2 regions of the Microbacterium sp. AG790 genome follow, and region 2 is predicted to be linked to the other one. Evidence: predicted binding sites of a transcription regulator. Region 2 holds the regulator's gene; the other holds the start of a gene.

Region 1 (7,452 bases), on a different contig from region 2:
GTCCTTCGTCGCCAGGTCGATGAAGACGGGACGATGATCTTGTCGTCGCAGGGTGCTCGGCTGCATCCGGGTATCGCGGAGATTCGCGCGCAACAGCTCACGCTTGCTCGGCTGTTGGCGACACTCGCTGTGCCTGGCCTCGAAGACGACGTCCTGCCGGCCTCTAGCGGTGTCAGAGGCGTGTACTCGCCTGCTGGGAGACGGCGATGAGGCGGCGCGTGCCGGTGGGCGCAGTTCCGCCTCAGATCTCCATCTCGGCCCTGCGGCCCTGTCCGACGATCGACTACTCAGTGCCGCTTGCGGAGCGTGTGAGAGTCTTCAACCGGTGGCTTGCTGACCGGGCGAGCTGGGTCGCTCTTCGCGAGGCGCATTCCGAGGCCTTCGGGTGGCCCGGTGGCGATATCGCGCGCGATCAAGAGGAGCGGGAGTTGCGACCGGTTCCGGACGGCCCCTTCGACCCGACTGGCATTTGAGTTCCCAGCAGTGGGCGGATCTGAACTAGTAGTGGGCGACCATGAATCATCTATATGCTCCGGACATGGATGCCACCCCGCTTCTCATCTCCGTCGTAGCCCTCGCTATCTCCCTCGCGATCATGTATCTCGTGATCCGGAACGCCGTTACCGCTGCGCTACGGCAGGCGCGACGGGAGCAGTTCACCGAGGACTTCTACCCGGAGAAGGCGATGTGGCTCACCATCAGGCAACGAGAGCAACTCACCGAGCACGTCGCAAGGCGAGACGCCGCCTAACATCGCGGCGTACCGCGCCCTCGATAGCTGGTTTGATCGCGACTGCCGCCGTGATGCTCCGTGTGTGAAAAGGCCCTATGCCTACGGGAGGGCCCTGGGCGGGCGGGGAGGGGGCGATGCCCTGCAGGGGTCGGCGGGTACCTGTACGGTTCCCACCATGAACACTGAAGACTTCCAAGACCGTGCTAACGCCATCCTGCAGCGCATGACACCACACAGTCAGGCGATGTGGTCGAACCTCTCGTTTGCGAGCGGTTTCGGGGACGCCAGCGCCGAGATGCTGTCTCGGTTGGTTCTTCTGACCGGTGCCGAGGAGCCAGTGGTGGTCGATGCAAAGGTGGAGGACGAGAACGGGCCAACGGGGTTTCTGCTCGTCGTTACTGCTACTTCGATCGTGAAGGCGACGTTCACTACCGTCGACGTGGGCGGTTTTCCCCGGCTGGAGACCGTTGTTGAGGGCATCCCCCGTTCATCCGTCGCCGGGGTCCGCGTTCACCGGGCTCTCGTGGGTCAACCACAGCGTGAGTGGCCACGGGCCGCGCAGATTGAGATCATGCTGGACCGAGCGCTTCTCGGCGAGAGCACTATCACTGTTCCGGCCTTCAGCAACAGCCAGGTCGATTTCGCGGCCATCCGAGACCTCGCGGCGACACTCATCCGCGGCTAACGTCACGTGTAGAGAACCCGAACCCTTGCCGAGCCTTACTGAAGCGTTTCTTCAGCTCGGCGCGCCGCTGGACAGTAGGAGACCTCAGCGCCCGGCTTGGTGAGAAGTCGCGGTCTCAGACGCCTTCGCGATCGACGTCATTCCGTTGGGTCTGCGTGCGGCTCAGCGCGTTGAAATAAGGGACAAAGGCAAGTCGGAACGCGAACCACCATGCGGTCAGCATGCCCTCGCCCTGAGACTCATCGCTCGACACGAGGCCGTGTGCAACGCGGTTGCGCAGATTCTGCCCCATCGGGTCGGCGAAGATTGCTCGGATATTCCAGGAAACGTCGACATCAAGCGCCTCGTCTGCTCCAGGCTGATCGAGGAGACCTGTGAGGCCGATTTCGGATTCCGTGTCGTCGTCTTTGATCAGGCTGGTTTCGATGCCGGCCTGCTGCAGGACTGACCGTACGCACGCCTCGATCGCTGGAGCGAGCAGATGCACGGACTCGGCATGGTGTCCGTAGTAGCCGTGGAAGAGCCCTCGTGCGTAGTTGTCGCGAATTTCGAGCGGGACGAATGGAGAGGTTTCAACCATCAATCGGAACTCCGCGAGCGTCGGTCTCCAACGTGTGCTCAACTTCCGGATCCCCGGGACGATGTGTGATTGGCACAGCAAGCCCGACGCGATCTGGTAGTTGCGAACCATAACCGACCAGACATCAGCCGGAACGCCCATGCGCCCAACCGCAGTTCTCGAGTCATAGACCTTTCGCCCCTTCTCGTCAATGGTTGAATGCCCGAAAAGAAACGCAATCGGGTGTTCTGCCATTTGCTCGCGAGCTTGCTCTTTAGCGTGCTCGAGAGTATCCAGAGGTGCCATGTCGATCCAACTCACGAGGGCGCTCATCAGGCTGTCCGCGTCAGCGATCGCTTCCACACCCTCGATCCATTCGCTGATATCGATGCCATCGGTCGTCGTCAAATGCATCTCATCGAGGGTGCGCTCACCTTCCTGCCGCACGATCGCAGGGAGCCTATTGATCCGGTCCACGGTCCGCGGGTCTCGAAGCCTCGCCGGCACTGCACGGTAGCTCCGAAGCGCGTTCGCGTAGTGGTCCCTCGCCACCATGTGCGAGTCAGCCTGACGAAGTTCGGCCTCGTCCCACCACAGGTCGCCGACCCGCGCTCGAAGGGCCGCCTTCTTCTTCTCATCTGAGGAGGGTGTCCATCGGATTGCCTCCTCAAGGAGCACATTCTGAAGGAAGACAGGTATGTCTCCTACAACGAGCGACTCCAATTGCTCCTCAAAGTGCTCGTTGTCGGGGACATAGCGGGCTTCGCGCATTGTCTGAGCCACTCGAAGAGCCCCCATCGCGTGAGCCTTGTTGAAAGCGTCCACGCCGACGTCTGTTAGTGCCCGTGCGAGGTCTACGAGACGAAAGCGTGCCGCAATGTTTGCGGCTCTGCTCCAACCAGCGAGCTGCTCCCACGACAGTGCATCGGTGATGCCAGCCTGAACCCATCGCTCAACAGCTAGCTTCGCCCATCGATACCGATCCGCACGGTCACGCGTTCTGAGATACACGATGTCCGCGAGACGCGCACTCAGTTGGCTACCTTCTGGCTGATCGGCGAGAAGCGAGAGGAACTCAACTTCCTCGTCGCTGAAGTCCTCCGGGACTAAGCTACGTTGCCCGTCCATCTGCCAGGCGGGGTGGTAGGGCCTGAACCAGTCGTCGCCGTGGAGGGCCATGCCGGCCACAGTGGCGATGAGCCCAAGACCACGCTTGGCTGCCTCGCTAGATACCTCCTGCGCCAGCGCGCCCAGCTCTTCCAACGGCAGGGGGCTTTCCACCGTTACCAGCGCATGCCAACCAGTTGCGGTGGTGTCTCTGAACATCTCTCGCGCAGCGTCGCTCACAGCCGGACACTACCGCGCCATGCGCTTGGTTCTGGCAGCGTCCAGCATTCCCGCGGGCCGAGCGCCCGACGGCCGCGGACGGGTTCTCCCGCATCCGCGATGGCCGATGTCGGAGATTCCGTCCTATCCTGATCTTCTCGGCCGGAGAACAGGAGCATCCGGGTGGCCACGTCGAAGCGATACTCCGAGTACTGCGATCGGGTCGCAGCGGAGAAGGTCGCGGACACTCCCCAGATCCCGTGTGCGTTCCCTCAGCAGGCGTACGAGTTGAAAGTCTGGCTCGACACGGTTACGAACCGTGGAACCGAGTTCACTTGACCTGGAGAGAAATCGGTATCCCTGCAGGGGGGATGACAGGGCCTCTCTGCATCAGGGAAACAGCGTGCATGATCCCGATGCGAACGTAGGGATAGACGGCTTGAGCCGCGAGGTGCGCCAACACCTCGTCACTGCAGTTCTCGTTCTCGCTGACATCGAACTTCACCAGGTAGTCGAAGCTCCAGGTTGGATCCTCTTCATCTTCCACGTAGCCCTTGAAGCCAATGTCGACCAGACGCCTCCCGTATGGAACCTCAGGTTCGTCCACCTCGACAGTGATCTGTGCGTTCGAGGAACGGACGCTACTCTCAGACGCTCGGTCAAACTCACGATCCTCGACCGAGAAACGTCTCAGTGTGATCTGCGCTACGTCAGGCACGGAGGCTCTCCTCAAGCGTGAACGAAATTTGCCGAGAAGCAAGCTCGCGCTCCAGCGGCTTTTCTAGCGGGAAATCGACTGGCCGGCCAGTCGGGCGCTTACGCACATAACTCTCGACGTTCCGCACGCCACCGTCGGTCGTCTCGAAGGCAAGTGAGAAGTGCGCGCTCCGCGGCTTGCGCCGCGCGCGTCGCGGAACGATCTTTACCTCTCGGTCTTCTCCGTCATAGACCTTGAGTTCGGTGTCATAACCCAGCGCGGCAAAGACACGCGCAACTGTCGCTAGATGGAAGTTGCCGTCACCTCTCAGGATCTGCGAGACCCTTGCCTCACCAACGCCGAGACGCTCCGCCAGCTGCCGCTGAGTTAGCTCGGACCTAGCCATGGTGAGTCGGATAAGCTCCGCGACTCTCACAGCAAGGCGCGCCCCAGCCATCTCGACACGATCATGATCGATCATGCTGCAAGTCCTCCTCCCGAACCCTTATGGTCTCAGCTAAGTCGTCTTCCTCGGTCTTCTGGCTGTTCTTACCGAAGCAGTGCCCGAGGCGTAGTTGGTCATCGAAGAGCGGTATCCACCAGTAGTCATCATCCTCCGGGAAGTCTGCATCACGTCTATCGAGCACTCGATGTTTCGGGACAAAGCCTCCGAGACCGTCCGTGTCGAAGAATGAGATGCGTACTCTACCTAGCTTGAACTCCCAGATCCCATCGTTGAGTGCATTGACATTGCAATATGACGCTTGGGGGAAGCCGTATTCAGCGAAGAACTCGATGCCAGCTCGTAGTTTTGCTGACTGGCGGATCTGCTCGTCATCCGGCGCAGCCTCGAAGTTTGGATCCTCGGCCCACTCTCCCGCAGTCATCTCACACCATGCTTCGAATGACGGTGAGGACAGGTCTGAGATCAACGCATGATGCACTGTGTGCGTCTGCTCCTGACAGAACAGTCTACGTTCAACTTTAGGCAAATGTAAAGCCCCCCAACCCGCGATGGTCTCGCGCCAACGTCAGTTTGCCACGGGGGGAGTCCGAACGGCAGGATCCTTTGGATGTGCCCGCTTCTGGCGTGATCCGCAGCAGGCTCGGTCTACCGAGGTGGCGGCACGGGGGCGAACCCAGCTTGCGGTGAACCGATCTGCAGTTTGAGGAGCGTCTCTCCCCCGCGGTACGCGTTCCAGGTGCGGAACAGGTAGAACAGCGCTTGTCCGGGCAGGATGCGTCGGGAGGCGCCGGCCTGTAGGTCGGATGCCACGCGGCGGGATAGTGTCAGGAAGGGGTCTCCAGGGCCCGTCTGGATGCCGTCGCGTATGCGGTTGAAGAACTCCGCGGTGTCGTCCACGTCTATCGCGGAGAACTCGAGGAATGCGACCCCGAGAGCGCTGACGGGCAGGCGAATATACCGGTAGACGTTGCGGGCAAACCGGGCCGCGAAGTCGATGTCCGGGATCGACATGACCGCCTCGGCCATCTCCGTCTTGGTGAGCTGTGCGCTCCCCCCGATGTGGGAAGCCGCGTGCTTCACGTCACCCTTCTTCCACGCGACGTGCAGTCGTGCGATCGCGCCCACGTCCTTCGCATCCGCACGCTCCGCCAGACCGGTGATGACGAGCATGTCCCCCGTGTTCCTCGCCGACCCCGAGTCAAGCACGACGAGCGCTTCTTGGCTGATCCCTCGAACGACGAGCACCCACGCGCCGCAGCCGGCGGACACGATCGCGTGGCACCGGTTCTGCCCGTCGATGAGCCGACCGTCGGTGTCGAACTTGATCGCCTCCCCCGTGAGCACCCAGTTGTCGGACTGGATGTCCCTCACGTACCCGCTGATCCGGCTCTTCTTCACGTTGCGGTTGCGGTCGATGTTGCGGGCCAGCCACTCCGCCGCCATCTCGGGCGTGACGAAGACGTACTCCGCGGTCTCTCCCCCGGGGCCGACGGCGATCGACGAGGTTTCTGCGGAGAGCTCGAGATCCTGTGTTGTTTCGGCCGAAGCCGTGGACTTTTCCCTGGTCATACTGTGGTTCTAGTCACACAGCGGAGCAGCTGCACTGTTGCACGAGGTCGCGGAGCGATGTTGCACGCATGTTGCACGACGCCTCAGTGGGCACAAAAAAACCCCGCATGACCGGGGTTGTTCTTGTGCGCGATACTGGGATCGAACCAGTGACCTCTTCCGTGTCAGGGAAGCGCGCTACCGCTGCGCCAATCGCGCCTGTACAGGCGTGTTCAGTTATCAGGCGAGGTGGCGACGGGATTCGAACCCGTGTAAACGGCTTTGCAGGCCGGTGCCTAGCCGCTCGGCCACGCCACCGTGTGGATTAACCGTGTGGTTTGACCCCACGTGCCGTGATCGCTTCGAAAAACGATCCCTGCACTCGAGCGGATGACGAGACTCGAACTCGCGACCCTCACCTTGGCAAGGTGATGCGCTACCAACTGCGCTACATCCGCATGCTCCCTGGTTGCCCCGGGAACTTGATCGACTTTAGCCGACTATTTCGCCATCGCAAAACCGAGCGCCGCCCGCGCGTGTCTCGCGGTCTGGGCGGCCGCAGGATTCGTGTCAGCGCCCGGCATCCGGTAGCATCGAGTCTCGGCCCGCACGGGTCTTGGGCGATTGGCGCAGTTGGTAGCGCGCTTCCTTCACACGGAAGAGGTCATCAGTTCGAGTCTGGTATCGCCCACCATGAAACCCCCGGCCCCGCCGGGGGTTTCGCTATTCACGGCGAACAGTCGAACACCCGGCGGCGCTGACGCGTAGCGTCACGATCGTGAGCGTCTCCCCCGGCATCCGCGTGACGCTGGCGGTCGTCGCCCTCTTCAATCTGGCATCGGCCGTCGCCGGGTGCGTGCTCCTTGTGCTCGTGGGCGGCGACCGTGTCGGGATGCCGCCCGAGTGGCTCGAGCGCACGCCCTTCTCTTCGTGGGTGTGGCCGGGACTCATCCTCGGTGTCATCGTCGGCGGCTCTCAGCTGCTGGCGATCATCGCACAGCGAGAGCGGTGCGCCGTCGCATGGGGACTGCACGCGGCATCCGGGCTCGTGATGATGATCTGGATCTTCGTCGAGATCGCCCTGCTGCTGGTCTGGTCGCCGCTGCACGGCATCTACTTCGCCACCGGGCTCCTGCAGACCGTGCTCGCCGTTCTCGCCCTCGGGGCCTGGCCACGGCCGTTCCTCGCCCGGATGCCGAGACGATCCCGCATCGGCAGGGGAAACACGGCCGATACGTCCGCCTGACACACTGGCGTGATGACCACCGCGCGGATCATCATCCTCTTCGTCCTCGCGGCGATCGCCGAGATCGGCGGGGCCTGGCTCATCTGGCAGTCGGTCCGCGAGAACCGGGGGTGGCTGTTCGCCGTGCTCGGCGTGATCGCCCTCGGCGCCTACGGGTTCGTCGCGGCTCTCCAGCCCGACGCGCACTTCGGG
Region 2 (7,452 bases):
ACGACCGACGGCACCTTCGCACTGAACATGATCGACACGCCCGGCCATGTCGACTTCACGTACGAGGTCTCGCGCTCGCTCGCCGCCTGCGAGGGCGCCATCCTTCTCGTGGATGCCGCGCAGGGCATCGAGGCGCAGACCCTCGCGAACCTCTACCTGGCGCTGGAGAACGACCTCCAGATCATTCCGGTGCTCAACAAGATCGATCTGCCCGCCGCCGATCCGGAGAAGTACGCCGCGGAGCTTGCGAACCTCATCGGCGGCGACCCCGCCGACGTGCTGCGGGTCTCGGGCAAGACGGGCATGGGGGTGGAGGAGCTGCTCGACCGCATCGTCGAGCGCATCCCCGCGCCGGTCGGCGACGCCGACGCCCCGGCGCGCGCCATGATCTTCGACTCCGTCTACGACGCGTACCGCGGCGTCGTGACGTACGTCCGCATGGTCGACGGCAAACTCGAACCGCGCGAGCGCATCCAGATGATGTCCACGCGAGCGACCCACGACCTGCTCGAGATCGGTGTCTCCAGCCCCGAGCCGGTTCCCACCCGGGGCCTCGGCGTCGGCGAGGTGGGCTACCTCATCACCGGCGTGAAGGATGTGCGCCAGTCGAAGGTCGGCGACACGATCACCAACCACCGCAAGCCCGCGGGACAAGCGCTGGCCGGCTACACCGACCCCAAGCCGATGGTCTTCAGCGGCATCTACCCGATCGACGGCAGCGACTACGCCGATCTGCGTGAGGCGCTCGACAAGCTGAAGCTGTCGGACGCGTCACTCCAGTACGAGCCGGAGACCTCCGTCGCGCTGGGCTTCGGGTTCCGTTGCGGATTCCTGGGCCTGCTGCACCTCGAGATCATCACGGAGCGTCTGTCGCGCGAGTTCGGCCTCGACCTGATCACCACGGCCCCGTCAGTGACGTACGAGGTCACGACCGACACCGGCGAATCCGTCACGGTCACCAACCCGAGCGAGTACCCGGACGGCCGCGTCGCGAGCGTCTCGGAACCGGTCGTCAAGGTCGGCATCCTGCTGCCCAAGGACTACGTCGGCACGGTGATGGAGCTCTGCCAACAGCGCCGCGGAACGCTCCTCGGCATGGACTACCTCAGTGAGGACCGGGTCGAGCTGCGCTACAACATGCCGCTCGGCGAGATCGTCTTCGACTTCTTCGACCACCTGAAGTCCAAGACCCAGGGCTACGCGAGCCTCGACTACGAGCCTGCCGGATCCCAGGAGGCCGATCTCGTGAAGGTCGACATCCTGCTGCAAGGTGAGAAGGTCGACGCGTTCAGCTCGATCGTCCACCGGGAGAAGGCGTACGCGTACGGCACCCTCATGACCGAACGCCTGCGCAAACTCATCCCGCGCCAGCAGTTCGAGGTGCCCATCCAGGCCGCCATCGGCGCGCGGATCATCGCGCGCGAGAACATCCGCGCCATCCGCAAGGACGTGCTCGCCAAGTGCTACGGCGGCGACATCACCCGCAAGCGCAAACTGCTGGAGAAGCAGAAGGAGGGCAAGAAGCGCATGAAGATGGTCGGTCGCGTCGAGGTGCCTCAGGAGGCCTTCATCGCCGCGCTCTCCGGTGATGTCGAAGGCAAGGACAAGAAGTAAGCCGGACGCCCCGGTTAGGCTGGACATCATGCGTCGCGGAAGCTTTCAGGACGACACTGTCGACTACGCCGCCGTCGGCGCCACGCAGGCGCACGACCTCATGAGCTATCCGCCCGAGAGCAGCGTTCCGGCGGAGGATTCCTGGCTGCTCGGCAGCGGCCACGCCCGCTTCGAGTCGTCGGCCGACGCGCTGCTGTCGTGGACGGCGCTGCGCGGAGCGGGCCTCACGATCTCGGACGTGCGTCCGGCTGCCGGACCGATGTACACGGGCGTGGGCTACGACGTCGACGGCAATCCGATGGTCGCGAGTCGCCTGGACGCCGACCAGCGCTTCGACGCCGACGGGACCCCGTACGTGGCTGCGGGAACGACGGTGCGGGTGCGCGGACACGTCAAGGGCATGAACGCGGACGGCGAGCTGCGCGTCATCTACGCGATCGAAGAGCCCCGGCGCGTCGGCTTCGCTCTGGGGACGGTCGGCGACTCCGTCGTCAGCGGCGAGGAGTCGTTCGTCGTGACCTGGGCGGACAACGACGAAGTACGCTTCACGGTGCGTGCCTTCGACCGTCCCGTCGCCACGCTCTACCGCGTCGTTCCGGCGCTGGTGAAGCGACGCCGTCGTGAGCTGTTCCGCGGATACCTGCAAGCCATCTCTCCGCTGTACACGACGCCGGCCTGATGGGCTCCGCCCTCCCGCTCGGTGACCCCGCGCCGATCGACGGCGCGCTGCCGCCCGATATCTCGATCGACCCCGCCCGCGACTTCGGCGTCTACCTGCACGTGCCCTTCTGCCGGGTGCGCTGCGGCTACTGCGACTTCAACACCTACACCGCCACGGAGCTCCGGGGCGCGCGCCAGGACGCGTACGCCGACGAGGTTCTCCGCGAGATCGCGCTCTCACGGGGCGTGCTGTCGGCGCGGGGGCCCCTCCGCGCGGCATCCACCGTCTTCTTCGGCGGCGGCACGCCCACTCTGCTTCCCGCGGGAGATCTGGCGCGGATGCTCGACGGCATCCGCTCCGCCTTCGCGCTGGCCGCCGACGCCGAGGTCACCGTCGAGGCCAACCCCGACACGGTGACCGTCGCAATGGCACACGAGCTGGCGGAGGCCGGCGTGACCCGGCTGTCGATCGGCATGCAGTCGGCCGTGCCCCACGTGCTCGCCGCACTCGAGCGCACCCACGATCCGGCCGGCGTGCAGACGGCCGTCGACGCGGGGCGCTCGGCCGGCCTCGATGTGAGCGTCGATCTGATCTACGGCGCGCCGGGGGAGGCGTTGGACGACTGGCGTCGTTCGGTCGAGGCAGCTGTGGCGCTCGCACCCGACCACATCTCCGCGTACGCGCTCATCATCGAAGAGGGCACGAAGCTCGAGCGCCAGATCCGCCGCGGAGAGGTCGCCGCGCCGGACGACGACCTCCAGGCCGACATGTACGAGCTGGCCGACGAGGCGTTCGCATCGAACGGGTTCGGCTGGTACGAGGTGTCGAACTGGGCGACGGCGCCCCGTCACCGCTCCCGCCACAACCTCGCGTACTGGCGCGGCACCGACTGGTGGGGCTACGGCCCCGGCGCGCACAGCCACGTCGACGGCCTGCGGTGGTGGAACGTCAAACACCCCGCGGCGTATGCGCAGCGCCTTGCCGCCGGCACGTCGCCCGCGGCGGCGCGGGAGCGCCCCGATGCCGCTGCGCGGCGACTCGAGGACGTGCTCCTGCGGTCGCGGATCGCCGAGGGCATCGCGGTGTCCGAGCTGACCGAAGAGGGTCGTCACGCGATCGCGGCACTCATCGCCGACGGGCTCATCGACGGGTCCTCCGCCGTGCGCGGCCGCGTCGTCCTCACCCGCCGCGGCCGCCTGCTGGCGGATGCCGTGGTGCGCGCCCTCACCGCCTGACCGCGCGATCGCGGTAATATTGGCACTCGACGACCCTGAGTGCCAACAAGGAGGAGCGATGGTCTCGGAACGCGGCCTGCAGGTCCTCCGCGCGATCGTGCAGGACTACGTCGACACCCATGAGCCCGTCGGCAGCAAGGCGATCGTCGAACGTCACCAGTTCGGCGTGTCCGCGGCGACCATCCGCAACGACATGGCGCTCCTGGAGGACGAGGAGCTCATCGCCGCGCCGCACACGTCCTCCGGACGCGTACCCACCGACAAGGGCTACCGCGTGTTCGTCGACCATCTCGCCGACCTGCGGCCGTTGTCCACGGCGCAGCGCTCGGCGATCTCGTCGTTCCTCAGCGATCCGGGCGATCTCGACGAGCTCCTGATGCGCACCGTGCGCGCCCTCACGCAGCTCACCGGACAGGTCGCCATCGTGCAGTACCCGTCGTTCGCGCGCGCGAACGTCACGCACATCGAGTTCGTCCATCTGGGCGGCCCGCGCGTGGTGGTCATCGTCGTGACCGACACCGGGCGAGTCTCCCAGCGCGTGGCCTTCCTGGCCGAGGAGCTCACCGAGGATGCCGCCCGACAGGTCAAGACCGCGATCGCGCGGCTGGTCACGGGCAAGCCCGTCGGCGAGGCCGCGGCCGCCATCGAGGCTCTCTCGGCATCCGCTGCCGACGGCACCCGCATCGACGCCGCGTTGCGCACCGTCGCGCGCATCGTGGGCGAGGAGCTCGAGGACTTCCGGCAGGACCGGCTCGTGATGGCCGGAAGTGCGACCCTCGCGCGGCGCGAGGGCGACTTCCGCGGCAGCATCTACCCGCTGCTGGAGGCCATCGAGGAGCAGGTCACCCTGCTGCGTCTGATGGGCGAGATGGTCGCCGACGAGCACGGTCTCGCCGCGAGCATCGGTCGGGAGAACGAGCCCTTCGGACTCACGGAGGCCTCCATCCTCACGAGCGAGTACGACGCAACGGGCACCCGCGCCCGCGTCGGCCTCCTCGGCCCCACCCGCATGGATTACCCCACCAACCTCGCGGCGGTCCGCGCCGTCGCGCATTATCTGAGCCGACTGCTCGACGAGGACGACACGTCCCGCTGAGCGTCGCGCTCCCGAACACCGACCCGCGCCCGGCAGGGCAGGAAAGGCGATTGTGGCCGACCACTACGAAGTCCTGGGCGTGTCCCGCGATGCGAGCCCCGACGAGATCAAGAAGGCGTACCGGCGTCTCGCGCGCGAGCTGCACCCGGACGTCAACCCCGGAGCGGACGCGTCGGAGCGCTTCAAGCTCGTGACCCACGCGTACGACGTCCTCAGCGACCCGGAGCAGCGCCAACGCTATGACATGGGCGGCGACAGCTCGCCCTTCGGCGGAGGCGGCGCAGGCTTCGGCGGATTCGGCGACATCTTCGAAACGTTCTTCGGCGGCGGGGGAGCACGGGCCGGCCGACCGCGATCGCGGCGTGAGCGCGGCCAGGATGCGCTGGTGCGGGTGACGCTGGATCTCGGCGATGTCGTCTTCGGCACCCACCGTGACATCGACGTCGACACGGCGGTGCTGTGCGAGACCTGCGAGGGATCGTGCTGCCAGCCGGGCACCCAGCCGGCGACGTGCGACATCTGCCACGGTTCGGGTCAGGTGCAGCGCACCGTGCGCAGTCTTCTCGGCAACGTCATGACCTCGCAGCCCTGCACCACGTGCCAGGGCTACGGCACGACCATCCCGTACCCCTGCGCGACGTGCCAGGGACAGGGCCGCGTGCGCGCACGGCGGACGGTGTCGGTCGACATCCCCGGCGGCGTGGAGACGGGCCTGCGCCTCCAGCTGCCCGGCTCGGGCGAGGTCGGCCCGGCGGGCGGTCCGAACGGCGACCTCTACCTGGAGGTCACCGTCGCCACCCACGAGGTCTTCAGCCGTGAGGGCGACGACCTGCTCGCCACCCTCGAGGTCTCGATGCCCGACGCGATCCTCGGCACCCACACGACGATCTCCTCGCTCGACGGCGAGGTCGACCTCGAGGTGCGATCCGGCGTGCAGTCCGGCGACGTCCTGACGATCAAGGGCCGCGGCATCACGCCCCTGCGCGGCGGAACGCGCGGCGACCTCCGGGTCGGTGTGCAGGTCGTCACCCCGACGAAGCTCGACGCCAAGGAGCGCGCTCTCATCGAGGACTTCGCCAAGAAGACCAAGGCCCCGGCGCCCCGCCTGGCGCAGTTCCACCAGGGCATGTTCTCGAAGCTGCGCGACCGGTTCCGCGGCTGAGATGGCACTGCACTTCCTCGTCGACGAACCGCCGACCGACGGGCCCGCCGTCGCCGACGCGGCTCTGGGCGACGAGATCGTCATCACCGGCGCCGAGGCCCATCATGCGGCGGTCGTCCGCCGCGTCCGGGTCGGTGAGGAGGTCACCGTCGGCGATGGTGCGGGCGTCTGGCTCACGGGCATCGTCGCGGCATCCGCCCCCAAGCGCGTCGCAGTGACGGTGACCGGCCGCTCTGTCACCGAGGCGCCGACCCCACGTCTCGTTCTCGCCCAGGCGCTCGCGAAGGGCGACCGCGACGAGCTCGCCGTGCAGGCGGCGATCGAACTCGGCGTGGACGAGATCGTGCCGTGGCAGGGGGCGCGCAGCGTGTCGCGCTGGGGCGGCGACAAGGCCGTCAAAGGCGTCGCGCGTTGGCAGAGCATCGTCCGCGAGGCCGCGAAGCAGGCGCACCGCTCCTGGGTTCCGCGCGTGTCGACGCCGGTGTCCGTCGCCGGCCTCGCCGCACGTGCCGCACATGCCCGCGTGCTGGTCCTGGAGCCGACGGCGTCCGTGCCCCTCAGCACCCTGTCGCTGACCGATAGCGCGGAGGTCGTGCTCGTCGTCGGCCCCGAGGGCGGCATCGCTCCCGACGAACTCGACGCCCTGGCCGATGCCGGAGCCACCGCCGTCCGCCTCGGCGACACGGTGCTTCGCACCTCGACGGCCGGGCCGGCTGCCCTCGCCGTCGTCAACGCCCGCCTCGGCCGCTGGTGACGGGCGCTGACTACACTCGGAGTATGAGCGAACCGTCCATCTTCACGCGCATCCTGGAGGGCGAGATCCCGGCCGAGATCCTCGCCGAGACCGAGAACGTGTTCGCGATCCGCGATATCGCACCCCAAGCGCCCGTGCACCTGCTGATCATCCCGAAGAGTGCCGCCTACCGCGACGTCGTCGAGTTGGCCGCGTCCGATCCCGCCCTCATGAGCGAGATGATCGCACTCGCGAACACTCTGGCCGCCGAGCACGCAGACGGCGACTTCCGCCTGGTGTTCAACACGGGGCCGGGCGCCGGTCAGACGGTCTTCCACGTCCACGCGCATGTGCTGGCCGGGGGACTGGACGAGGGGAGCCTCGGTGGTTGATTCCGCCGACGACGCGAACGCGACCGAGCACGCGGTCGACCGGATTCTCGCGGACGGAGTGGCGATGGTCCAGTTGCTCGGACCGCAGGACCGACTGCTGCGCGTCGTGGAGCGCGAACACCCCGACGTGCAGGTGCACGTGCGCGGCAACGAGATCACTCTCACCGGCGCCGCCGCGTCCGTTGCGCGGGCCCGCGCACTCGTCGACGAGCTGATCGCGATGGCGCGCGCGGGTCAGGGCCTGGAGCCCTCCGACGTGCAGACCTCGAATCGCATCCTCCGGGCCGACACCGGCGAACGCCCGTCCGACGTCCTGGGCGAGGCGATCCTGAGTTCGCGTGGACGCACGATCCGCCCGAAGACCCTCGGTCAGAAGCGCTACGTCGACGCGATCGACGAGAACACGATCGTCTTCGGCATCGGTCCCGCCGGAACCGGAAAGACCTACCTCGCGATGGCGAAAGCCGTCCAGGCGCTGCAGCGCAAGGAGGTCGACCGCATCATCCTGACGCGGCCGGCGGTGGAAGCGGGGGAACGCTTGGGGTTTCTGCCCGGCACC

Evidence for each region. Region 2 encodes HrcA, which represses chaperone genes, less so after heat shock. Its sites were predicted from a motif close to TTNGCACTCGNNNNNNNCGAGTGCNAA; they were not measured.
Region 1: a site for HrcA is predicted at 3,366-3,392, ahead of DEU37_RS09345 (DUF4209 domain-containing protein). Genes of this name have one in related genera too.

The regions. Positions count from the first base shown of each region.
Region 1 covers NZ_RBWZ01000008.1:301,281-308,732, forward strand. The annotation lists gene DEU37_RS09330 (hypothetical protein) at 1-66, opposite strand, end outside; gene DEU37_RS09335 (hypothetical protein) at 539-751, shown strand; gene DEU37_RS09340 (hypothetical protein) at 909-1,418, shown strand; gene DEU37_RS09345 (DUF4209 domain-containing protein) at 1,534-3,324, opposite strand; gene DEU37_RS09350 (hypothetical protein) at 3,635-4,021, opposite strand; gene DEU37_RS09355 (helix-turn-helix domain-containing protein) at 4,014-4,481, opposite strand; gene DEU37_RS14745 (hypothetical protein) at 4,468-4,887, opposite strand; gene DEU37_RS09360 (hypothetical protein) at 5,112-6,035, opposite strand; tRNA gene DEU37_RS09365 (tRNA-Val) at 6,162-6,233, opposite strand; tRNA gene DEU37_RS09370 (tRNA-Cys) at 6,262-6,332, opposite strand; tRNA gene DEU37_RS09375 (tRNA-Gly) at 6,400-6,472, opposite strand; tRNA gene DEU37_RS09380 (tRNA-Val) at 6,633-6,708, shown strand; gene DEU37_RS09385 (hypothetical protein) at 6,793-7,260, shown strand; gene DEU37_RS09390 (YnfA family protein) at 7,273-7,452, shown strand, end outside.
Region 2 covers NZ_RBWZ01000014.1:58,624-66,075, reverse strand. The annotation lists gene lepA (translation elongation factor 4) at 1-1,614, shown strand, start outside; gene DEU37_RS14530 (DUF1990 family protein) at 1,643-2,293, shown strand; gene hemW (radical SAM family heme chaperone HemW) at 2,293-3,510, shown strand; gene hrcA (heat-inducible transcriptional repressor HrcA) at 3,569-4,606, shown strand; gene dnaJ (molecular chaperone DnaJ) at 4,659-5,768, shown strand; gene DEU37_RS14510 (16S rRNA (uracil(1498)-N(3))-methyltransferase) at 5,770-6,522, shown strand; gene DEU37_RS14505 (HIT domain-containing protein) at 6,546-6,893, shown strand; gene DEU37_RS14500 (PhoH family protein) at 6,886-7,452, shown strand, end outside.